DNA from 4 places in the Loigolactobacillus backii genome. Region 3 is predicted to be linked to each of the others. Evidence: predicted binding sites of a transcription regulator. Region 3 holds the regulator's gene; each other region holds the start of a gene.
The links. Region 3 encodes LexA, which represses DNA repair genes until DNA is damaged. Its sites were predicted from a motif close to CNAACANNTGTTNG; they were not measured.

Region 1 (6,064 bases), 780 kb from region 3:
GCCATCTTCTGAAACGAAGCCCGGTCTGTTTAACGTTGAGAGCTTTGTTGAAAAGCCAACACCACAACAGGCACCTAGTGATCTTGCCATTATTGGCCGCTACTTGTTTACCCCAGAAATTTTTGATAGTTTGGCAACCCAAAAACCAGATGCTGGTGGCGAAATTCAGTTAACTGATGCCATTGATCATATGAACAAAACGCAGCGTGTTTTTGCACGACAGTTTACGGGCAAACGTTACGATACTGGGAATAAGTTCGGCTATTTAACGACAAACATCGAGTTTGGTCTACAACATCCAGAGTTACGGGATGAATTACGTGATTACATCATTAACCTAGGTCATCAATTAGAAGGTAAAAAATAAATAAAATGGACCAAGAACTTTTGTAATTTAACTCCGAGTTAGCTTAATTTAACGGAATTAAATTCAAAAATTCTTGGTCCTTTTTTAGTGTTTATTTGTCGCTAGAAAGAGTTTTTTAGTACAAAATCAATTTAGCATTAACAAATTCGCGAATACCAAAGTCGCTAAGCTCCCGGCCGTAGCCTGATTGTTTAACACCACCAAACGGAAAATCCGGGTAAGAATTAAGCGGTTGGTTAAGCGCAATTTGGCCGGTTTCAATTTGACTAGCCAAACGTTTTGCCCGTTCTAAATCAGCAGAATAAATGGCGCCACCTAAACCAAAATTTGAATTATTGGCAAGTTTAATCACTTCGGCATCATCGTTGGCCTGGTAAACTTGCGCAACTGGGCCAAAAAATTCTTGATCAAAAAGGGGATTTCCAGGTTGAATTCCGGCAAAGATTAGCGGACTAAATTGTGCCCCGGGACCTTCAATTGGCGTTGGATCACCCCAAAGTAATTTAGCACCGCCAGCAATGGCATCTTGCACCTGTTTCTGCAACTTCTGTTGGGCCTTTTTTGACGATAGTGGGGCCAAGGTCGTTTCTGCCGCAAGGGGATCGCCTAATTTTTGTTGGGCAAAAGCAGTACTTAGGCCGGCAATAAAATCAGCGTAGTGATTACTCTGAACAATAAAACGTTTGGCGGCAGTACAAACTTGCCCGGCATTTTTCAGACGTGCAGTTACGGCACCTTTGATGGCAGCTTCCAGATCAGCATCATCGAGAACGATGAAAACATCAGTGCCGCCTAGTTCCATCGTTGATTTTTTGAGATATTTACCAGCCTGCGCGGCAACTTGATTACCGGCGCCGGCTGAGCCAGTTAGTGCAACTCCTTGGATACGATGATCGGCGATAATTTGCTCAACTTGATCATGATCGACAAAAAGGTTGGTAAAAGCGCCTGCCGGAATGCCGGCCTTTTCAACTGCATTGGCAAAGGCCATTGCACATTCAGGCACAATACTGGCGTGCTTGAGAATAACTGGATTACCAATGATGAAGTTCGGAGCAAAAACACGCATGACCTGAGTGTAGGGGAAATTCCACGGTTCAACGGTCATGATGGCGCCAATCGAGTTAAACTCCACGTAGGCAGTTTTATCTGGAACATCGTTATAGGAAATATTTTGTAAAGCCTCGGCACCGTGTTTAACGTAGTATTCCGCAAAAGCGGCGTTCTTTTCTACTTCGCCTTGTGCTTCGCTAAAAAGTTTACCCATATTGGTTGTCAGGGGTTTTGCGTACTGATCAATATTTTGCCGAAATTCAGTTGCTAATTTCTGTAATTGGTGCGCCCGCTCATCGTAAGATTGGGTTTTGGCAGCATGATAGTATTGATCCGCTGTTGCTAAAGCGTGTTCGACGTCTTGCTTAGTTGCTGACGGGAACTCTTTGATTAATTCACCGTTATAAGGGTTAATTGCTTTATAGGCCATAAATTAGTCGCGCTCCTTTACTGTTAGTAGCTTTATTGTGGCGGAATTAGGCGTTGGATTCAATCTTTACGCTGCCAAATAAAAGAGGAGTGCGAAAAAGTCGGTTTTGGGTTTACGGCGTAACGTAAGCTAATTCAATAACCGGACTATGGTTGTTGAATTAGCAGTAGTTAGACACGTGAACCCAGACTTTTGGCGCACGTTCTAGAGCAATGTTCGGAAATAAGAAGAGGCTAGGACTTTTGTCCCAGCCTCGTTTCGACTATATACTTTAGAAAAACACTTATTCTTTAACGGTATAATTGACGCTTACTAAATTTGACGACCGCTTCGACCCGCGCTGTTTGGGGAAACATGTCAATTGACTGAATATAATCAACGCGGTAGTCCTTCACAAGGCTCACAAGATCCCGGGCAAGGGTTGAAGGGTTACAACTGATGTAAACAAATTTTTCTGGCCGACTGTCAAGAATGGCCTGGCGTAGTTGGTTATCTAGGCCAGTTCGTGGTGGATCCACAATTAAGGCATCGGGTTCGAAACCTTCACGCAACCACTGAGGAAGTAGCTCCTCAGCCTTACCGACTTCATAGTGAGCATTGGTGACTTGGTTGAGTTCAGCATTTTCTTTGGCGTCAGCGATAGCTTCAGGAATTGTATCCATCCCGCGAACTTCACTGGCCGTGTCGGCCAAAGAGATCCCTAGCGTGCCAACGCCACAGTAGGCGTCGATTAAAGTTTCGTGTTGGGATAAATTAAGTGCCTGTTCTGCTAACTGATAAAGTTTTTCCGTTTGTTTGGGATTTAATTGGAAGAAAGCCCGGGCAGATAGTTTAAAAGTATAGCCGTTAATCGTTTCGGTTAAATACGTATCACCAGCTAAGTGGCGCGTTTCTTCGCCCCAAATTAAACTAGTTTCGCCTGGATTAATATTTTGCATAACGGACGTCACTTCAGGTAGGTCGGCCGCAATTGCTGTTAACAAGGCGTGCTTTTTAGGCAATTTAGGTGTGTTAGTGATCAGGGTGACCTGTAAGTGGCCAGTTGTGATTGATTCACGAATGGCAATTGTTTTGATGATGCCTGATTTGGCGGTTTCATCATAAACTGGGATTGCCAATTGCTCAATTAAGTTAACTAGGTAACGCATTGTTGTCATAATTGCTGGTCGTTGGGTGCTGAAGGTCGGTAAATCAACTAAATCATGACTATTTTTCCGGTATAACCCAGCGGCAACGTGACCATTAAGTTGCCGAACTTGAAACTGGGCCTTATTGCGGTATTCGTAGGGATCATCCATGCCAATCGTTGGCCGAACATCGTAATTTTTATAACCCTGCGGTCTAAATTTTTCTAAGGCTTGCTGAATAACGTCGGCCTTAAATTTGAGTTGTTCAGGATAGGCAAGGTGTTCTAGTTCGATCCCACCAACGTCACCGTATTGTTCGTCTCTTGGTGTAACCCGGGCCGGACTTTGTTGCCGAATTTTGTGGATCTTAGCTGTAATAAAGTGTGGCGCTGTTGCAACGACCTCGGCAACAACAACTTCGTCAGGAAGTGCACCCTGCACAAAAACAACGGTGTGCTTGTAGTAACCAATTCCTTCACCATTAATGCCTAAACGCTTAATTGTTAAGGGAAAACGTTGTCCGATTTCAATATTACTAGTGCCATGTTCGTAGTTTGAATTAGCCATCAATTTGCCTCGCTTAAATTTATTTGTTTTCAAGAGTGTTTGAAAAAGTGGTTAGATTCTACTCCGCAATTGAGAATTACTGCTGGCTTCGCTGACGCTGGCGATCGGACTAAGTTGAACCGAAGTTCGAATCGCAATCTAGACCACTAATAATCTTGCTGCTTCATTCGTTGACCATTCAACTACTACTTCGCAATTACGGTGAGTTATTTGTAAAAAGCGCAAATAACTCATGCTGCTTCGAATGTTGTCTATTCTTGTGGCAAAAGCTAAGGAACACAGTTATAAAATCCGTAACTGCCCGCGACTAAGTTCATCACGGTTACCACAGGAATCTGCTTTTCCAAACACTCAATAAGTATAACATAGCCGAATATGGGCCAGGCGAACGTACATTTGCATTACGCGGAATAACTTAGGTATAATGTAATTAGCTATAACGAAAGAGGGGGACACAATGGCGCTGCCAGTAATTACTATGATTGAGGCACAACGGCGTAAAGGGCGGTACAACGTTTACCTAGATGAGCAGTACGCCTTTCCAGTTAGTGAATCAGTCCTTGTTGAGTACCGTTTGTTTAAGGGAATGGAAGTTCCCAAAAAATTACAGCAAACGTTGATGGCCGCCGATAGTGTGTCCAAGGCTTACCAATTGGCGTTAACGTATTTGAGCCGTCAGCTACGTTCCGAGATGGAAGTTCGACTTTATCTAAAAAAACACGAAATACCCGTCAGCGCGCGACAGCAGATTATTACTAAGTTGCAGGAACTGAATTTAGTTAATGATCAAGATTACGCCGAAAGTTACGTGCGGACAGTCATGTTAACAAGTGACAAGGGACCAACTGTGATTACCCAAAAGTTGAAGGAAAAGGGAATTAAGGAAAATTTAATTGAAGACGCGTTAGTGCTTTACCAGACGGATGATTTGGTTGCTAACGGACTTAAGGCCGCACAAAAATTGGCAAAACATTACCAGAAGCTCAGTTTTAGCCAGCAAAAACAAAAAGTTCGTTTAGGCTTAATGCAAAAGGGGTTTTCTGGCGAAAGCCTTGATCAGATTTTGCTACAATTAGATTTAGAACCTGATCCAGAACGTGAATGGCAGGCCTTAGTGCAGCAAGGTGAGAAAGTAATGCGGCAAACTGCGCGCTTAGAGGCTAATAAAAGACGCCAAAAAATTAAGCAGCGCTTGTACCAAAAGGGATTTCATTTGGATGAAATTAATCGCTTTTTAGATGAACAACTAACAAACGAGTAAGTGACTTTCAGGAAACTTTCACTAAATCATCGTCACAACTGGTAAATTTTGGTATAATGTTCATGATAATTCGGTGTTAACAGCTTCTAGAAAGCAGGGTGACGCATGCGTATTCCAAAAGAAGGGGAATCGTTCGCGATCCAAAGTTATAAACATGATGGCAGTTTACACCGGACGTGGCGTGATACGATGGTTTTGAAAACCTCGGAAAACGAAATTATTGGTTGTAATGATCATACTTTAGTGACGGAATCGGATGGCCGCCGCTGGCTTACCCGGGAACCCGCGATCATTTTTTTTCACAAGCATTATTGGTTTAATATTATCGCGATGATTCGGGACAATGGGGTTTCATACTATTGTAACTTGGCATCGCCATACGTTTTAGATCGTGAGGCACTAAAGTATATCGATTATGATTTGGATGTTAAGGTGTTTCCTGATGGTGAACGTAAATTATTAGATGTTGATGAATACCAAGTAAACCGGCAACGCTGGGGTTATTCAAACGCAACCGATAAAATCTTAAAGGCCAACGTTAATATTTTGGTTGATTGGTCAGATAACCATAAAGGGCCATTCTCCAAAGAGTATATTGATATTTGGTACAATCGTTATTTAGAACTCGCCCACCGGTAGCCACGAAATGAATTTTAATGAAGTAGTGCGTGAAAAAGCTACTTTTATTTACAGCTTAGACGACTACATTTAGTCAGCAAAAAGAGGAGGTTGAGACAAAATGGAATTTGTCTTAACCTCCTCTTTTATACTAGCAAAGTAATATCGTGGGAGTATTTGAAAAAGCATTCAAAGGCTGCCTTTTCAAACACGTTTAACCAGGATTGGTCAGAAAAAATACTGGTAAAATAATTTTCCAACCTGCGCTAGGTACACTTTATCCAGGTGGTAAGCGAGGTAAGCCGTAATTGAATTACGATCTGGTTTTAACCTTTGGGCACTTGGCCACTCGATAGCTGTTTATACATTTCGTGGTGGGGGATGCCGGCATCTAGGAAGCCTGGCCGTTCCGTTTTATGAAAGCCAAGTTTTTCGTAAAAGCCCAGTGCCTGATCTTGGCCACCAAGAATTAGTGCCGGTTTATTGTGGGCCACGGCGTAATCTTCTAAGGCAGTGAATAATTGTTGCCCGTAATGGTGACCGCGTGCTATTTTGAGAGTGGCTACTCGCTGGACGTGAAAGGCAGCCTTTTCAGGTAGTAACCGAGCGGTGGTCACTGCTTGACCATTCACGTAGCCGAC
Region 2 (6,064 bases), 1.3 Mb from region 3:
TACAAAAAAGATGCTCCTGGTGAAGCGTTTATAAAAACGTATTCAGTTGAAGCATCTTTTTTGCGTTGCGGCCAAACGTCTTTTTTTGCAAATTTATTTAAAAAGTGACTGGCGCAAATCAAAAATAGTGCTACAATATATAGTGCTGATAAATATTAGCTCACAATATATTGTGTTATTAATGGCTGGCCAGCTATTTTATTAAATTATCAATGAGCAGGGAGAGAGTATTGTGAGTAACTATATTAAGTTTTTAAGGCACCAATTAAAAGGGTGGCCCCAACAAAATTACTATTTGTTTTTCTTTAGTGTTGGTTGTCAGGTTATGACGTTGGTTAATCAAAGAATTACTTGGTTGACGTTGGTTACCTTTATCGGAACGACACTTGGTGTTTTATGTATTTTAGCAATTAATGCGGCTAAATCGGTTAATGGTTGGTTAGGCATTTTATCGGCCATTTGTTTTATTATTACCGGGTATGCGGCCGGTAACTACCTTAGCATTGGTGAACAGTTGGCGTATATGATTACGTTGGACATTCCGGTACTCTTAAGCGTTAATTGGAACGTTAATATGGTCTCAAAGATTAGAAAATTTAATGGATCAACTTGGGCTATTGCCATTATTTCAACGATTATTGTTTATTTTGTTTCTGGTTTTGTCATTGGTCGGTTTACAAATGACCCCCGGCCTTGGATTGATGCCATCAGTTTCTCCATCAGCTTAACGGCCGGCGTAATCTGCTTCCTACGTTACAATAACCAATACATTTGGTGGCTGGCATCTGGTTTAGCACAGATGGTCTTATGGTTTGTTTCATTCAAGCAAGGATCAGCAACTCTCGCTATGTTTGTAAACAGTTCAATTTACTTAATTAATGATATTTTAGCATTTACGATTTCACCATGGTACAACAAAAAAGAACGTGCTCGTTTAGTAAAGCAGGAAGCTGCCTACGCTAAAACAAGTAGCACGGTAAATAATTAAAAATTTTAAATCGGCGCTGGTTAGTAAATTGATGATCCTTTAGGGATAATTAAATGGCTCTTCGTCAACTGTTGTTGGTGAATCCATATTTCGAGTTCTAATCACTTCGTGATTAGGGCTCTTTTTGTTTTGATTTTGAAAACGTATAGTACTCGAGTTCTAAACCTCCAGAAGCTGCGATAGCCAAAACTGGCTCGTTTGATCGCCTTGATTTTATTATTAGAACCTTCCAAAGGACCATTTGAATAGTGTGTGGTAAAGGTGTTACGAATCTCATCATGATGGCTTTCAAGTGTTTTAATCGTGTTCTTCATTTCTTCAGAATACGTTTTGTTATTCCAAAATGCCGCATTGTAGTTATGCCAATCTTGATGTTGGACAGCTGACCGGACGCTGTTTAAGACTTGATAAGTTTGTTCTAGTTCTGAATCCAACGATAACAGCTGATGGACAACATCGGTGGCAGCCATCCAGTAAGGAAAATTAGTCCACTTTTTGAATTGTTCAAAGTTAAGCTGTTCAGTTGGTACTAACAACAGCTTCCAGTAGCGCTTAAGGGCGTGAAATTCGCGAGAAGACGGGGTAAACTTCTTCATCACCTTGATTCTGGTTTTGTTAAACGCCCGATTTAGGGCGTTGATAATATGAAACTTGTCCATGACCACCATGGCATTGGGGAACACGGTCTGCACAAGCTTGGGGTAGGTATAATTCATATCAGTCACAATAATTTTGACGTTTTCTCGGGCAGCTTGATCGAAGCGGTAAAAATACTTCTCTAGTTTATTGATGGTTCGATAAGGGAGTAAGTCGATTAATTCATGGGTTTCGCCATTCATGAACTCAAAGCTCATGGCACCAGTAGCGCTCTTGGTACTCTTCACCTCATCCATTAAGATGATCTCTGGTAAATAGTGCCAATTGGTTTGAAAGTCTCGTTCAGCGCGCATTAACTGGCGGCCCACAAATGAATCTGATGCCGATACTTCATTGGCAATGTGCTTCAAAGAGACCGGTTCACCGAGCTTCTCTAGGCATTCTTTGCGGCTGGTGTTTGAAATTGTACAGTGTTTCGGAACTGCCAATGTTTGTGCAAGAAAGTTGCCGTGACATTCTTTACAGTGGAAATAGCGGCGCTTTAAGGCTAAGATGACGGTGTTGCTCAGAACCTTCGAGAATCTGATAGTGGTATTGCGCCAGCCGTAGTTAATAATCTTTTGATCATTGATAATCCCGCACTTGGGACAAGCCTTCGGCGTGTAATCCAAGTGGCCAGTTAAGCGAATAACCCCGTCTTCTCCAGTTTCACCGTCAGTAATTTTTAGGTTCTCGTCAGCTATTCCTAATAATAATTTTGTAGTATCATGACACATAGGGCATTTCCTTCTTTCTGAAAAATCTTCGTGGTGGTTGACTTGGATGAACGGACAGGAAATGTCCGCTTTTTTATTCTAGCCATAAATAAAAAATCTGTCATCAGTAATAGATGAAAATCTATTACCAACAACAGATATTGTAGAACCAATTAAATTTGCTAATCAGTGTTTTTTGTCTAAATAGATTTAGTTACGTCCTTGTCCAAATGATGATATAGTAGTTTTAGATTGTAGATCCATGGCTGGATGGTCGATTAAAACAATTCAAATTTTATCTTTAGATTTCTCGATAAATTTAGGTCGAAATTCGGCAGTATTAAATTGCATTTTACGACTAAAGGCGTTAAACTGAATTTAATGACAAACGTGTGTTCGGCAAAAAAAGAAAGCGTGAGCTAAATGGCAACAAAGAGTATTGCTAATCATGATGGCACGACTGCCAAGAACGAAACAGAACGACAGGCTGCATTAGACCACGCCTTAAAGAAGATTCGTCAAAGCTTTGGGCAAGGCGCTGTAATGCGCATGGGTGAGAATACAAGTACCCGGATCGAAACAAACTCGACTGGTATTTTATCATTAGATGTTGCTTTGGGTGTTGGTGGATTTCCTAAAGGGCGGATTATTGAAATCTACGGTCCTGAATCAAGTGGGAAGACAACGCTAGCCTTAGCGGCAACTGCATCGGTTCAACGTAATGGGGGAACCGTCGCTTATATTGATGCCGAAAATGCAATGGACCCTAAGTACGCACAGCAATTAGGTGTTAACATTGATCAGTTGCTGTTATCACAACCAGACTCCGGTGAAGAAGGGTTAGCTATTGCTGATACACTGGTGGCAAGTAGCGCGATTGATCTAGTTGTTGTTGATTCGGTTGCGGCATTAACACCCCAAGCTGAAATTAATGGCGAGATGGGTGACGCCCACGTTGGGTTACAAGCACGAATGATGTCCCAGGCACTCCGTAAATTATCTGGTGAGATTAACCGAACAAAAACAACGGTTATTTTCATTAATCAATTACGGGAAAAGATTGGGGTTATGTTCGGTAATCCTGAAACAACTCCTGGTGGTCGTGCGTTGAAGTTTTACGCAACCATTCGCTTGGACGTAAGACGTGGCGAGAAGATTAAGAACGGAACCGAAATAATTGGTAATCAAATTAAGATCAAGGTCGCTAAGAATAAAGTAGCGGCGCCTTTTAAAGTTGCCGAAATTCAAAACTATTATGGCAAGGGTTTTTCCGCCGTTGGGGATGTGCTTGGACTAGCAGTTGAAAATGATATCGCTAAGAAGTCAGGCGCTTGGTATAGTTATAAGGGCGAACGTATTGGGCAAGGCTTGCCTAATTCAACGGCCTATTTAACTGATCATCCTGATTTATTAGATGAGATGTCAAAAGAAGTACGGGTAAAGTTATTACCGGAAGTGGACGAAAAGGCTGCTGATAAGCCGAAACAGAAAACTCCAGAAGAATAATTTTGGGATTAAAATACGTAGAAAGTGATTTTCTTGGATCGATAACTAATCGTCCTAAAGAATACTTTTTACGTTTTTTGTTTTTTTAAAATAAATTAATTAATTCAACGTATCTTATTTATAAGATACGTTGTTTGTCGCGGCCGGGACAAAAGTTCTGGCCGCTGACTATTCCCGGGCATTACTCTAGAACGTAAACCTAAAACCGACTTTGTTCCACTCTGCTCTATCATCATTTACTTGACGCTGTTTGAATCAAGCAAATGATGATAAGGTTGCAGATTAGTTACGGATACTACATTGCTCTAAAGTAGATGCTAAGAAGGGGCCCATGTTTTTTGAAAGGAGAACTAGATGTGGAAGCTACGGTTGATTTAACGATTGGAGATGAGTTCATTTTAATGAATTTATCTGAAACACAAATTATTTTATTGCAAAATGGCATTGTTAAGGTTAACCGATTGTACTCAAGTCAGTTATTAGCATTAACGACTTTTCAAAAGATTAGCTATCAATTATTTAATGACGCCAAGAATTTTTTACAAGGAGGGACATTCAAACAAAGCTATACAACTTTGTTTGATGAATGACAGTAATTTACTGAAGAAAATGTGCCTAAGATGCTGGTTCTTAAACAACTTCAAGGATTGGCGAAGGCGGCCGCCTATACTTCAGCTATGGTCCAGAAAAATAAAAAGAAGGTTACGACAGAAATTACCTAGTCGTAGCCTTCTTTTTAATTCGATAAAGAAAGACAGCATATTTCTATAATTAAATGGCCTGACAGATTAAGATAAGCATAATCATAATTATACGAGGAGGCTAATCTATGTTTGAAAATCAGTACCAGAATTTTCATTTTTGTGGCAATAAATTGGTTCAGCAACTTAGTTCAGAACAGGATGAAGTTATTTACGAGGTTAGCTGCAGCAGTATGCAGTACTTAATTCATTTAATTGGCCGGGTTTGCTTTTTACCACTTGGTGCACGAATTGAAGTTTTAAACCACGTGGTTACTTCGCAAAATGATAAACCAACTAAAGAACTTTATGTTACTGATCAGACATTAACTCAGTATCTTTAAAGAAGCTCACTTAATGCCCAATCAGCATATTAATTGCTTGGTGGTGGCGCAATCCCTTAAGCTTAGATTGTAGCAGAGAAGAATAGGCTTTTAAAAGAAAGGGTGATTAGAATGCTTCATATGATCTGGGTTCTTATTATAGGTGCTGTTATTGGTGTAATAGCAGGTGCTATTACAAGTCGTGATATGCCACTAGGCTGGATTGGAAACATTATCGCCGGTTTAGTTGGTTCCTGGTTAGGTGAAAGTCTGTTAGGTAGCTGGGGCCCGCACATTGCTGATATGGCGATTTTCCCTTCGATTCTTGGTGCAATTGTGCTTGTCTTAATTGTTTCGTTCTTGTTCGGTCTACGAAAGAGGAAATCTTAAGGGAGGTGCTACTATGCGCGGTAGAACAAAGGGCGCGCTCCTTTTACTCAGTCTACTTGGCATCTTGCAGACAGTTTGGTTTACAGCACTGATCTATCCATTACCTTATCTGTCCAATGAAATTATTCAGTGGCAAAACACGTATGATTGGGTACGCTGGATTGGTCTAATTCTTGGTATTATCAGTGGCTTAATATTTTTAGGCCTACTGTTAATTGCGTTGTTTCGCCGACAAACAACTAATCAGCTGACCTACCAAACTGATCGGGGGCAACTTAATATCAATCAAAAATCCGTTGAAAAATCCGTTCAGTATGCAGTTGCTAGTAAACATAATGCAAGAAATGTTAGTGCAACTGTTCGGCTAAATAAGCGTAAGAAGACCGCCACTGCCCTAGTTGAGGCCGTAACTAGTGACACTAAAAATTTAGTTCACGAAAGCCAGCAAATTGAGCAAACGGTAAGTAAGACTTTGAGCGCTAGTTTAGGTGTCCCGGTGAAAAAGGTAACGGTTAATTTGAAACCGGCTGAACGTGGACGCGGCGTCCGCGTTGTCTAGTGATGAGGTGATATTATGACGAACGGTACAATCGGCGCAATCATTGGCGTTATTGTTGGATTAATTTGGATTATGTTGGGCTTTATTGATTTAATCATTATTGCGTTACTAGCGTTGGTCGGTTTTCTGATTGGTAAGTACGTTAAAGGTGGGCAAACAATCAGAGTTTGGCTTAACCAATTACTAGATCGTTAGATAGATGAAAG
Region 3 (6,064 bases):
CAATTTTACTTTTCAAAATTCAACAGTCAAGATAAGGAAGTTCAGTTTTAAGAAACTTTCTTGGATAATAAAAATCACTGCCGATTTAGTCGACAGTGATTGATTTAATGTCAGAAAGGTTTAATCCCATGACAAGATCAGTACCGTGGAAGAAGACGTAGCGTTTTACATCCTTAACATCCAAAAATTCGCTTAGCTCGTATGAATGGGTACCATTTGTGCGCGTATAAACAATGACCTGAGTAATATTATCTAAATTATATTCCTTATCATTATTTGTTTGGATAGTGATCAATTTTATCACCTCAATGACTTCAATTCTAACATGTTTCTCAAAATAAAGATATCTTTCTAGTGTCATACTTGAATCGAAGCGATGTTATTGCCAAAAAAGAACTATTTCTTGCATGTTTCACAGGATATGTTATATTAAGTGGATAGCTTAACTAATTAAATAAGTGTGAGGTGATTTGAATGGCTATTCTGATCGGTATTTTTCTACTTTCAGTCTGGATTGCTGGCTATAACCGAACACACATTAATACTAATGTTAAGCGGCGAGCTAGCCATCCAACCATTAAACTATAATGGTGTAATAAGTGTTTTGAGCATAAATTATTATTGCTCAAGGCACTTATTTTTTGTGGTAAACTACGTGGAATTGAGGTGTGCAGATGACAATTGTTGGTGTAATGGCAACACAAAAACGAATTATAGTTGGTTCTGATTCACGCTTGACAACAATTAATAAGCGTGGACGTTTGATAACCACCGATCACGCTCAAAAACTTTTTTGGTTGGCCAATCCAGGTTGCATTATTGCCACCGCAGGGAAATTTAGTTTGCAGCTTAATCATCACTGGGCGCGATTGAATGAACTAATTGTTTTGTTTGAACATCAATTGGCAGTTAAGGTGACTTTTGATGAAGTAGTGCAGGCTTTTCGAGAACTTATACATCAGTATAAATTAGATCAAAATGATTTTATTTTAGCGGGTTTAGGTGATGCTCGGCTCCGGTTGATCCACCTAATTAATGGTCGTTTAGAAACCCTGGCCTTAGGTACTGATCAATTGCCTAAGTCTTATTTTTTTGGCCAATCAGAATTAGTTATGGCCTTAACTGCTGCGACTAAACAGCAACTGATTGATTTGGAATCAAGCGGTTTAACCGTTAAGCTACAAACTTTATTGAGTGATACGGTTAAGCAGGCTCAGAGTGACGCTCAGGTTGCAACTGTTGGTGGCCCAATTCAGTTATTAGAAATAAAAAAATCTTAGTAGCGTAGATTGTTAACGAATTTACTGGAGTAGGACAAAAGTCGATTTTGGCGCACGTTTTAGAGTAACGTGGGGAAACAAGTAAGAACCCAGACTCCCGTAAATAAAAGAATTCTACTCAGAGTTTAATTTAGTTAAGGCCATTAGTGTTCGGAATGGATTTCAAATAAGTTGCTAAGTATAAATTTCTAGCAGGGTCAGCCATCAGAATTGTTAGATAGTTTACTTTTTGTGAATTTTTTGTTAAACTATTTCTTTGTTTGGATTGCACCGAGATTGAATTAGGGGGAATAAGTTGTGAATCACTGGATTTTTGTGGTTTATTTTGCTGATTATACGGCTGACGAATCAAGCTTTGAAATATTGCGTGCTTTTACAACAGAAAAGCGGGCTAAGGAGTTTGTCACGATGCTAACGGCTGCACCATTTGAGCGGCACTCCCTGGACTCCGGTGCTTACCACTATAAAAAGGTTACTCTAATATAAAATAGATTTACGAAGTTGGACTCGTACCATTTTTAATCAGGTGAACAACAGGTTAAAGGTGATTTGGGTAAATAAAAAAGATTGGCGCCAAACTAAAAAGTTCGTTGTCAATCTTAAAATGATTTAAATATGACTTCTGTACAGGCCTACAACTTTGCCTAAAATAGTAACATTTTGTAAAATGATTGGGGCAAAAGTGTCATTTTCTGGCTGAAGACGAATGTGGTCGGATTCTTTGAAGAATCGTTTACAAGTTGCTTCATTTTCTGCCGTCATTGCGATAACAATCTCGCCGTTATCCGCGTTCGCCTGTTTGCGAACAATGACGTTATCGCCGTCAAGAATTCCGGCATCGATCATGCTTTCACCACGAATGGTCAACATGAATAAATCGCGGTCATCATCATCCATATCAGGCGGAATTGGGAAAAAGTCAGTTGCTTCTTCAACGGCTAAGATTGGTTCACCAGCAGTTACAGTTCCTAAAACAGGGATCTTCGCTGGTGTAATACCTAATGCCGCTAAACCATCAGGTGTGAGCTCAATTGCCCGCGGTTTTGTTGGATCCTTTTGTAAGTAGCCTTTTTTTTCTAAACGAGCTAGGTGGCCGTGCACTGTAGATGTTGAAGAAAGAGAGACGGCTGCTCCAATTTCGCGAACGGTGGGCGGATAGCCTTTTTCATTAACTCGTTCGTGAATGAAACGGAGCACCTCTAATTGCTTTGTTTCATGGGCTTTTATCATGATTGACACCTCAATCTATTTAATATGTTTAGTTTAGCATAGAAAAATGGGCTTTTCAAACAAATGTTCGCGTTTAAATGGTTGATTATCCGCATTTTTTTGTTAAAATAGTCTACAAAATAAGGGAGTCGATTAAAATGGCAATTACTAAACGACTAAAACGAATTAACGAGCTGGCCGCAAAGGCGAAGAAATCAGAATTAACGGCAGATGAAAAGCAAGAGCAACAGCAATTACGTAAGGAATACATTGCTAGTTTTAGAGAAAATTTACGTCAACAAATTGAAACAACGCAGCTCTTTGACAAAAAGGGCAAAGAAATCACACCAGATAAGGTTCAACGAATCCAACGTGAAAAAGGTTGGCGAAAAGACTAAAAAGCCAAAAGCAGTCTTTTCTTTTAGCTGTGAGTTGTGTAGAATTATGTGTGAGTTTAATTATGAAGGGAGAAACACGACGTGGGAATGTTAATTTTGGTCTTTGTTATTGGGGCGGCACTCGGTGTTATTGGTGGTTTCTTTGGAGCCCGTCAGTATATGAAACGTTATTTAGCTGACAATCCACCAATTTCAGAAGATATGATGCGCCAAATGATGATGCAGATGGGTCAAAAACCATCAGAGAAAAAACTAAATCAAATGATGTCTTCAATGAAAGCTCAATCAAAAAAGGCAGCTAAGTCAAAATAACCGTTAATTTATTTAGGGAGTCGCCTTAAATTGTTTTTAGTACTCAATGATAAATTGAATTAAAAGAGTCTGGGAAAGCCAATTTAGGCTACCTTTGAGTAATAAGTTTGATCGGCCTTGTAATCATTGAATTACAGTTAATATTAATCAAAAAAAGAACTGACGATAAGTCAGTCCTTTTTTTGTGTTGGGTTATATTTGAAATCAGGGTTGATTTCTTGATCTAATTGGTTAAAAGCGGCTTGCATTTGGTCATCGATTTTTGCTATACCCGCCTTATCCGTTTTAGCTTTGCTACCCACGTAGATCGGTTCACCGAAGCGAACCGTGATCCGTTTCCGGCTAAATAACTGTTTGAACGAAAGGGGGCCTTGATAAACGGTTGGAACGAGGGGCACACCACTCATTTTAGCAATGATTAGTGCACCACCCTTGAGCTCTTTAGAGTGCCGCGTACCTGAAGGAAACATAATTAAAGATAATTTTCCCTGACGTAAGATCTTAACGGGGCGCTTAATTGCTGACGGACCTGGATGTGCCCGGTTAACTGGAAAAGCATTTGCGTGAACCAAAATGAAACGAATAATTGGATTTTTAAATAGTTCTTCTTTAGCCATAAATGAAAATTTCATTGGACTAGCGGCCAAGGCAAAATAAATGGGATCAAACCAGGTACGGTGGGGCCCAACTAAGATATAAGCACCTTTAGGTAATTGTTCTTTATTTTCGTAATGTGCATTGCCGTTAATTAAGAAAACTAGAATACGCACTACTACGCGTGCAAATGAGTAAAACATAACAGCATTCCCTTCCGGAATTAATTCAGACATCATTATACCAGATTTTCTTTGGTTGTGAATGTCACTTTTGTTTGTTTCACTTAAATAATTGCCGTATAATTTTGACATTAATAGGTGGAGGAATCGATATGCTTGAACCAGGAGAACGAATTGATCAACTTTATAGTCAGAATATTAAAATCATCCAAAGCCCAGACGTTTTTTCATTTTCATTGGATGCAGTCCTATTAGCCGATTTTGCGGTTTTGCACCAGCATAGTCAAATCGTTGACTTATGTGCCGGCAATGGTGCAGTCGGTCTTTTTTTAACGCAGAAAACGGCAGGATCAATTAGTGCAATTGAATTACAACCACGACTTGCCGACATGGCTCGCCGCTCAGTTATTTTAAATCATCTAGAACGGCAGATTAACGTTTTTGAGCGGGATTTAGCGACAACTTTTGAAGTGATCCCTAAAGATAGTGTCGATGTCGTCACTTGTAATCCGCCGTACTTTTCTCATTTACCAACTAGTAAAAAGAACCCTAATCCTTACCTGGCGATTGCCCGGCATGAATTAAAAACTAACTTGGACAGCATCTTAACGATCACCAGTGGTTTACTTAAAATGAACGGTAAGGCCTATTTTGTCTACCGGCCCGATCGATTTGTCGAGTTAGTGACCAAGGCCCAGCAGCACCGATTAATTGCTAAACGAATTCGTTTGGTCCATCCTTTAGCTCAACGGGAAGCTAATATGGTGTTAGTTGAATTCATTAAAGATGGTAAGTTCGGTGGGCAGCGCTTCTTACCACCGCTAGTCGTTTACGCTAAGGATGGAAATTACTCACCCGAAGTTCACAAATTGTTATACGGGGAGACGGTAACGGGTGACTAAGTTTTATTTTTACGTTTTACTTTGTGCAGATAACACCCTTTATGGTGGCTTTTCAACGGATGTTACCAAGCGAGTAGCGACGCATAATTCTGGTAAGGGAGCAAAATATACACGTCTAAAAAAGCGCCGACCAGTAAAATTACTTTATCAACAGGAATTCTTAACTAAATCGGCCGCTTTGAAGGCAGAATACGCTTTTAAACACCAACTGCGATCAAAAAAACTTCTTTTTTTGCTGTTTAAAGGTGCTATCTTTTGAAAAAAATTGAATTGGCCCTTTACCAAAATTAAACTGGTGCTTATAATGTTAATGTTAGAGAAGGGAGAATTACTATTATTATGAAATATATCGTTTATGGTGTTCGTAAGGACGAAGAAGGCTATGCCAATGCTTGGTCAAAAGAACATAATGCAGAAGTAAAACTTGTTTCTGAGTTGTTAGACAAAAATACGGTTAAGCAGGCTAAGGGCTATGATGCCATTGTCGCTTACCAACAATTGCCTTATGATGAAGAAATCTTTCCAGCAATGAAGGAATTTGGTATTAAAGACCTATCAATCCGTAACGTCGGTGTTGATAACATTCCTACAGATGTTGCTAAGGCTAACGGCGTTCGAGTAACCAATGTACCTAGTTACTCACCAAGTGCTATTGCTGAACTTGCAATTACAGGTTTAATGCAATTACTTCGTCGGACACCAGAATTCAACGAAAAAACCGCAAAAGGTGATTTCCGTTGGGAACCAGATATTGCTAAAGAATTGCACACAATGACCGTTGGTGTTGTTGGTACTGGACGTATTGGCCAGGCCGGAATCAACATCTATAAAGGTTTTGGTGCTAAAGTCATCGGCTATGATGTTTACCATAATCCAGCCCTTGAAGCAACTGGTATGTACGTTGACACAATGGATGAACTACTGGCTCAATCCGATGTCATTACGTTACATGCTCCAGCTACAAAAGAAAATTATCATATGATTAACAAAGACTCCATTGCTAAAATGAAGGACGGCGTTTATATCATTAATACCGCCCGTGGCGACTTGTTGGATGCTGAGGACTTACTTGCCGGTTATAAATCAGGTAAGGTTGCCGGTGCCGTACTTGACGTTTACGAAAACGAAGTTGGCATCTTCAACAACGACTTTACTGGCAAAGAAGTACCAGACGCAACTTTACGTGA
Region 4 (6,064 bases), 1.3 Mb from region 3:
AAATAATATTACTCGAACACGTTTAGTCCAAATTAATTTTCCAAACAGGCCAGTTTATTTAGTAAACTCAACGACGTATTGACCTTGGCCATCTGACGAGACGTGGAAGTTACTGAAATTGCCCATGTTTTGTCGTGCCCAATTAACGGCATCAGTAACGTTAGAAAAAGTTTGGCCACTACTTGTACCTGTTGAACTAGTATCGCTGCTAGCCGCCGAGTTGCTTTCAGCGGTGGCCTGACTAGCGGCTGCTGCTGATTGTGAATCAGCAGTGTCATCATTAGCGGTAGTGTCGCTAGTTGTATCACTGGTATTATCAGTTGTTTCGGATTTAGTGGTTGCCTTTTTGGGCTCAGAGGAGCGACTACTTGTATTTTGACTGGAACTACTTGTACTGGTTGTTGTGGAATCAGCGTTGTTTTCAGTCGTAATACTAGAAAATTCAGCGTAAATACCAAAAATGACGATCAGGATGACAATGACAACCAACCACCACTTGTTTCGTGAAAAGAATGAAGGTCCACCAGGCTGTTTTTGAGGCACTCTTTTGTTTGGTTTAGCTGGTTTCTTTTCTTGCTTACGCTGGTCACTGCGGTTAGCGTGGCGGCGGGCCATTCGACTATTTGGTTCATTTGGATTTTTCATAACAAAAACTCCCTTACTGCTTGATCAAATACTGTAATAACGATGATAGTTTATATTTGGAATAACACCTTTTTTGCGAAATAGTGAAGTCTGTTTCTAAACACTTAGTTTACCATGCTTAGTTGAATAAATTTTAAATTTATCTTTTACTTAGTTTAAATTTAGGAAATTCAGACAATCTTTAAAAGTTGACGATAATCTTATAATAATTAAACCCTGTTTGGCCAAAAAACTGACAAGCAAGTCGCTTGCAATCTGACGTGACGACGCCTAATCTAGTCATTATTGAATTGAAATGGAGTGATTTTGTTATGGCAGTTATCGAAACCTCGCGTTTGCGGTTACGTCCGATCGCTCAGGCGGACGCAGTTGATCTATTCCAAGTATTGCGGGATGCAGATGTTGTTAGGTATTTACGTTATCAACAGGCAACTGATTTGGCTGCTATCCAACAGGAAATTACGGAGCACTTTGGTCGTGATACTAGTACAGTTTTTGGAATTGAACTAAAATCCAGTAACAGACTAGTTGTTTTTTTTGAATTTCATCCGAATGGAAATAGCGGTATTCTAACTTATGCGTTGGCACAGGCCGATTGGGGTAAGGGAATCGTTCCCGAGGCCGGCCAGGCGTTAGTACGTTATGGATTTGAAACGTTAAATTTTCAACGCTTAGAGGCTCATTATGCAGCGATAAATCATAAATCGGCGCGCGTGATGGCAAAATTAGGGATGATTGATCGTGGAAAAATACAAGATTTTCGTTCGCAGACTGGTGAAATTATCAGTGTCAAGGCTTACGATTTGACTAAAGAGCAGTGGCAGGCCGAACAATTGAGTGCGCTGGGCTAAAGCATAGTTTAAAAGGTGCCTAGGCGTACCATTTTTATTGACGAGGTGGGCGTAGCTACTAAAACGGCTTGGGACTAGGCAGATTAATATTGGTAAGTCGAGTATCAAGTACATTTTGTTAATAGTTTAAAGCAAAATTTATTTGCGGTAAATTTAAATGCTGTCTGGTTTCACGTGAAACTCTACTCAGTCAGTGATGAATCAAACGATATTTTAGTGTATTTTACTAACATACCGTTTGATTTTTTTATTTTGACTTGCACTTAATACTTGTTCAGCGTATGATGAATGCAATTAGAACATATGTTCCCTAGCGACTTAAGCGTTTTTAGTTTTAAGGGTGGTGGAGAAAGTGGATTATTCACGTGAACCGCATGGTGTTTATTTTTTAATTGATAATAAGTCTTTCTACGCTAGTGTTGAGTGCGTTAGTCGCGGATTAGAGCCACTTAAAACCTGCCTTGTTGTGATGTCAGAAACCGATAATACAAATGGTGGTTTGATTTTAGCGACATCGCCTATGGCCAAACAACTATTTCATATTACTAACGTTAGTCGCAGGCGTGATCTACCTGATGATCCCCGTTTAATAATTGTGCCTCCACGAATGAACTTATACATTAAAAAAAATTTACAAATTAATACAATCTTTCAGCGTTTTGTTGCTGATGAAGATCTTTATCCCTATTCAATTGATGAATCAATTCTCGATCTAACACATTCATGGCGCCTGTTTGGTTCATCGCCGCAACAAGTGGCCCAACTAATTCAGGACACCGTCCATAAAGAGCTGGGTTTACGACTGACCGTTGGCATTGGTGAAAATCCACTGCAGGCAAAGATTGCACTAGATGTTTATGCTAAGCATGATCAGAATTTTATCGGTCAAATTACTTATGCAACGGTACCAACGAAACTTTGGACAATTTCAAATTTAGTCGATGTTTGGAGTATTGGTAAAAGAACGGCCCATCATCTAACGCGACTTGGGATTACGAATTTATTTGAATTGGCTCATAGCAATCCGTACATGCTGGTACAAGAAATGGGTGTTATTGGTGCTCAGTTATTTGCGTTAGCTTGGGGAATTGATCGAAGCAAGCTTTCCCAACGAATTAAACCTAAGGATAAAAGTCTGGGCAACTCGCAAGTTTTGCCGCGTGATTACAGTCAACAGATCGAGATTGAATTAGTGATTAAGGAGATTGGTCAGCAAGTGGCCGCTCGGGTTCGACACCACCACCAATTAACAAGTTGTCTTAGTTTGAGTATTGGTTTTGCCTATGCCGCAAGTGCTGCTGCTAAACGCAGTGGGTTTTCCCATGAGTGTAAATTGGAACCAACAGATGATAGTCGCCTAATTACCAGTCAGTTATTACGCTTATTTCGCCAGTTTTGGCAGGGTGAGGCGGTTCGAAATATTGCTGTTTATTGTTCCCAATTATGTGCCAACACAGGGGAACAGTTAGATTTATTCACGCCCCTTTGCCGGCAAATAAAGCAACAACAATTTAACCACGTGGTTGATCAGGTTAGAGCCAAGTTTGGAACAACATCGCTTGTTATGGCTAGTAGTTTGTTGCAAGGGGGGACACTTATTCGGCGAAGCGCATTGGTAGGCGGCCATAATGGAGGTAATAGCTTTGAATGAACAAATTTTAAAGCGGGAAGCAAAATTAATTGTTCAGCGCTGTCAGGATCAATTTAAGCAGAAGCGACAAACGCATTACTGGATAAAAGTTGTCAATGACCACTATGATCATACGTATAATTTCTTCTTTAATTATCAGCGCTTACACCAGGTTGAACGATCAGTGCCAGTGCGAACAATTACCGAATCTGATCTGCAGTGGTTGGAATTATTGATTCAGGAAATTCAACGATTAACGGAATTCAACATTGAATATGAAGGTTTTTATCATTTCTTATGGCCTAATGCGCAGCGGCCAATTCAAAAAAGAAGGAATCAAGCCGAATGAGAGTAAATTATCAGTTTTCAGATAAGGTCGTGCAACACTTCTTTGATTTCGACTACCATGATCGGGGCATGCTTAAGTGGGGGGGATTTTTTCTATCTGATCATACCAAGGCGCTTAAACGTCTGGCCCTTGCCGAGCGAGAAATTCAACCTAAGCCTGAACAATTGCCTGCTGAAATAGCTAGTCGGCTTGAAAAAGGCTGGTGCAAGCAGTGTTTAATCTATATCCAACAAAAAGTTGTGCAAAATGGGACTTATCTACCCGATGTGGTTGGCGTTGTTGTCGGCTATGATGAAGCCAATATTTTCTTGAAAATTGGTCAGTCGACACAGACAGTGGCAGTTATGGATATCAGAAACGTATCATTTCGACCGTAAAGAATTCTGGGCCACGCTAAAAAAATTTAGTGTCTTGTTCGCTTGTTTTTAGAAACGTATGTTCGTATACTTTGTTAGTGTTAGGTATGGGGTAAAGGAGTAGGGTAATGCAAATAAAAGTTGTACCGGGAGATTTTTTTAATTGGTTTTATAATATTGTGCCAAAACAAAGTTCAAATGAATCAATAGCGATACTAGAACAGGCAATGGAAGAACACTATTTGGTGACAGTATGGTTGTCGGCCGCCTGGTCCGGAAAAAAGTGTCAAGGATACCTAGTTGATTTTGATTCACAAGGATTTTTGATTATTGAACGGGCTGGTAAGCAAATTCAATTGCCATTTAAGGCGATGAATTACGTTCGACCAGTTAATAGACAATGGCGATTAGCTTATTGATTGCAAATTTTTCAATAAAAAATAGCCTGAGGATTACTTGATAAATACGACTATTTACCGATTAATCCAGCGACTATTTTTTGATTATTTTAGATTGGCAATTGCTTGAAAGTCATTATCAGATAATTTGATTGCAGTTGCGGCAACGTTTTGGGCTAGGTGATCTAAGTTAGCAGTTCCCGGAATTGGCAACATCATTGGTGAGCGTTTTAGTAACCAAGCAAGGGCGATTTGTGCGGGACTTGCCTGATATTTATCCGCAATTTTTTTAAGCACGCTACCTTCATTAGCTAATTTACCAGTTGCTAATGGGAACCAAGGTACAAAGACAATTTTGTGTTGTTCAGCGTAATCCAAAACGTCCTCATCACTGCGATCTGTAACGTTGTACAAATTTTGCACAGCATCAGTGTGAGCGATCTTTTCTGCGGCCTGTAGTTCAGGAATTTTAACTTGACTTAAACCAAGGTGCTTAATTTTTCCTTCATCTTGCATTTTTTTCAGTTCACCTAATTGATCTTCTAGCGGAATCTTAGGATCAATTCGGTGCAGAAAAAGAAGATCGATGCTATCAACACCTAAAGTACGTAAGTTAAGTTCAACTTGTTGGCGTAAATAATCTGGTCGACCATCAGGGGTCCAGAGATTTGGACCTTGCCGAGTTTGACCAACTTTAGTCGAAATGAAAATATTTTTATAGTTACCTTGGTAAGGTGCAAACGTGTCACGCATAAGCAAGTTAGAGGTGAAAGGACCGTAGGCATCAGCGGTATCAAAAAAGTTGATTCCTAGGTCGACCGCTTTAGCCAAAACGCGGCGCGCATTTTCTGGGTCTGCAGATGGTCCCCAAACACCAGAACCAGGTAATTGCATTGTACCGTAGCCGAGGCGATTAAACGTCTTATCGCCAAGTGTTAGAGTACCAGCAGCAGTAGTTGTTGTCATAAAAAAGCCTCCTCGTATTATTAAAAATGTATTCAAGTATTGACCAGCTTCGCTGTTTGGATGCTGTGTGATATTCTCTAATTGTTCATTGGATTCGGATCCAACTGGTATAGGCTTTCGCCTCCTGTAGTTTATCTACATTTTAAGAATGCCGCCCAGATGAATTGTTTAAGTTCAAACCACAAGCTGTAGTGTTAGCTGATGATTTTGATAGCTCGCGTTCTATCAAGCAGCTAGTCATTGGATGACTTGTCTACTCATAAATTGCGAGGATGTTCTGAAGATTCATAATTAGGGAGTATCACACAGCACCCAAGCCTATCCAAAATAAGAACGGAAAGGAGGTCTGAATCAATGAACTTGAATGTTGGTATTGATGTTTCAAAATTGAAGCTTGATTATTGTGGAATGGATTCAAATAAGCAAGTGTGTTTCCAAGGTGAAGTAACAAACACCCCGAAGGGGGCCGGTCATATTCGTGATGAGATTTTAAAGCGGTCTCAGCAAGCTGACCAAATTATTATCGGCATGGAAGCAACCTCAGTTTATAATTTCCACCCAACCTTGTTCTTTGAACAAGATGATCGCCTTAATCAGTTAAACGTGACTGTGGTCACCTTGAATCCTAAAGTGACGCACCGTTACAGTAAGTTATTTGATGATGATAAGACCGATACCGTTGATGCCTTTCACATTGCCGATTTCTTACGGATCGGCCGGTATCAAGTTCCGGTTACCCGCGATGAAAAGCACATCGCTTTACAACGCTTGACCCGGGAACGATACCACTTAGTCCATCAGATCAATGATTGTAAAAATCACTTTTTAAATAACCTGTACTACAAGGTGAACACCATCGATACGGTCTT

Region 1: the regulator LexA is predicted to act here: its motif matches at 3,930-3,943, upstream of recX (recombination regulator RecX).
Region 2: the regulator LexA is predicted to act here: its motif matches at 2,726-2,739, upstream of recA (recombinase RecA).
Region 4: the regulator LexA is predicted to act here: its motif matches at 1,793-1,806, upstream of AYR53_RS02470 (Y-family DNA polymerase).

What each region holds. Positions count from the first base shown of each region.
Region 1 covers NZ_CP014873.1:2,633,372-2,639,435, reverse strand. Annotated here, with positions in the region: gene galU (UTP--glucose-1-phosphate uridylyltransferase GalU) at 1-367, shown strand, start outside; gene AYR53_RS12145 (aldehyde dehydrogenase family protein) at 483-1,850, opposite strand; gene rlmD (23S rRNA (uracil(1939)-C(5))-methyltransferase RlmD) at 2,141-3,544, opposite strand; gene recX (recombination regulator RecX) at 4,002-4,805, shown strand; gene ntdP (nucleoside tri-diphosphate phosphatase) at 4,911-5,444, shown strand; gene AYR53_RS12125 (GNAT family N-acetyltransferase) at 5,750-6,064, opposite strand, start outside.
Region 2 covers NZ_CP014873.1:453,470-459,533, reverse strand. Annotated here, with positions in the region: gene pnuC (nicotinamide riboside transporter PnuC) at 233-988, shown strand; gene AYR53_RS01915 (ISL3 family transposase) at 1,090-2,361, opposite strand; gene recA (recombinase RecA) at 2,764-3,846, shown strand; gene AYR53_RS01905 (hypothetical protein) at 4,185-4,436, shown strand; gene AYR53_RS01900 (hypothetical protein) at 4,676-4,930, shown strand; gene AYR53_RS01895 (GlsB/YeaQ/YmgE family stress response membrane protein) at 5,042-5,299, shown strand; gene amaP (alkaline shock response membrane anchor protein AmaP) at 5,313-5,858, shown strand; gene AYR53_RS01885 (DUF2273 domain-containing protein) at 5,874-6,053, shown strand.
Region 3 covers NZ_CP014873.1:1,854,062-1,860,125, forward strand. Annotated here, with positions in the region: gene AYR53_RS08380 (hypothetical protein) at 86-295, opposite strand; gene AYR53_RS08385 (Ntn hydrolase family protein) at 675-1,280, shown strand; gene AYR53_RS08390 (hypothetical protein) at 1,578-1,766, shown strand; gene lexA (transcriptional repressor LexA) at 1,890-2,510, opposite strand; gene AYR53_RS08400 (DUF896 domain-containing protein) at 2,648-2,887, shown strand; gene AYR53_RS08405 (YneF family protein) at 2,975-3,199, shown strand; gene AYR53_RS08410 (lysophospholipid acyltransferase family protein) at 3,370-3,996, opposite strand; gene AYR53_RS08415 (tRNA1(Val) (adenine(37)-N6)-methyltransferase) at 4,128-4,877, shown strand; gene AYR53_RS08420 (GIY-YIG nuclease family protein) at 4,870-5,136, shown strand; gene AYR53_RS08425 (D-2-hydroxyacid dehydrogenase) at 5,217-6,064, shown strand, end outside.
Region 4 covers NZ_CP014873.1:578,658-584,721, reverse strand. Annotated here, with positions in the region: gene AYR53_RS02480 (hypothetical protein) at 55-645, opposite strand; gene AYR53_RS02475 (GNAT family N-acetyltransferase) at 957-1,496, shown strand; gene AYR53_RS02470 (Y-family DNA polymerase) at 1,849-3,147, shown strand; gene AYR53_RS02465 (hypothetical protein) at 3,140-3,475, shown strand; gene AYR53_RS02460 (hypothetical protein) at 3,472-3,852, shown strand; gene AYR53_RS02455 (LSm family protein) at 3,960-4,250, shown strand; gene AYR53_RS02450 (aldo/keto reductase) at 4,335-5,195, opposite strand; gene AYR53_RS02445 (IS110 family RNA-guided transposase) at 5,550-6,064, shown strand, end outside.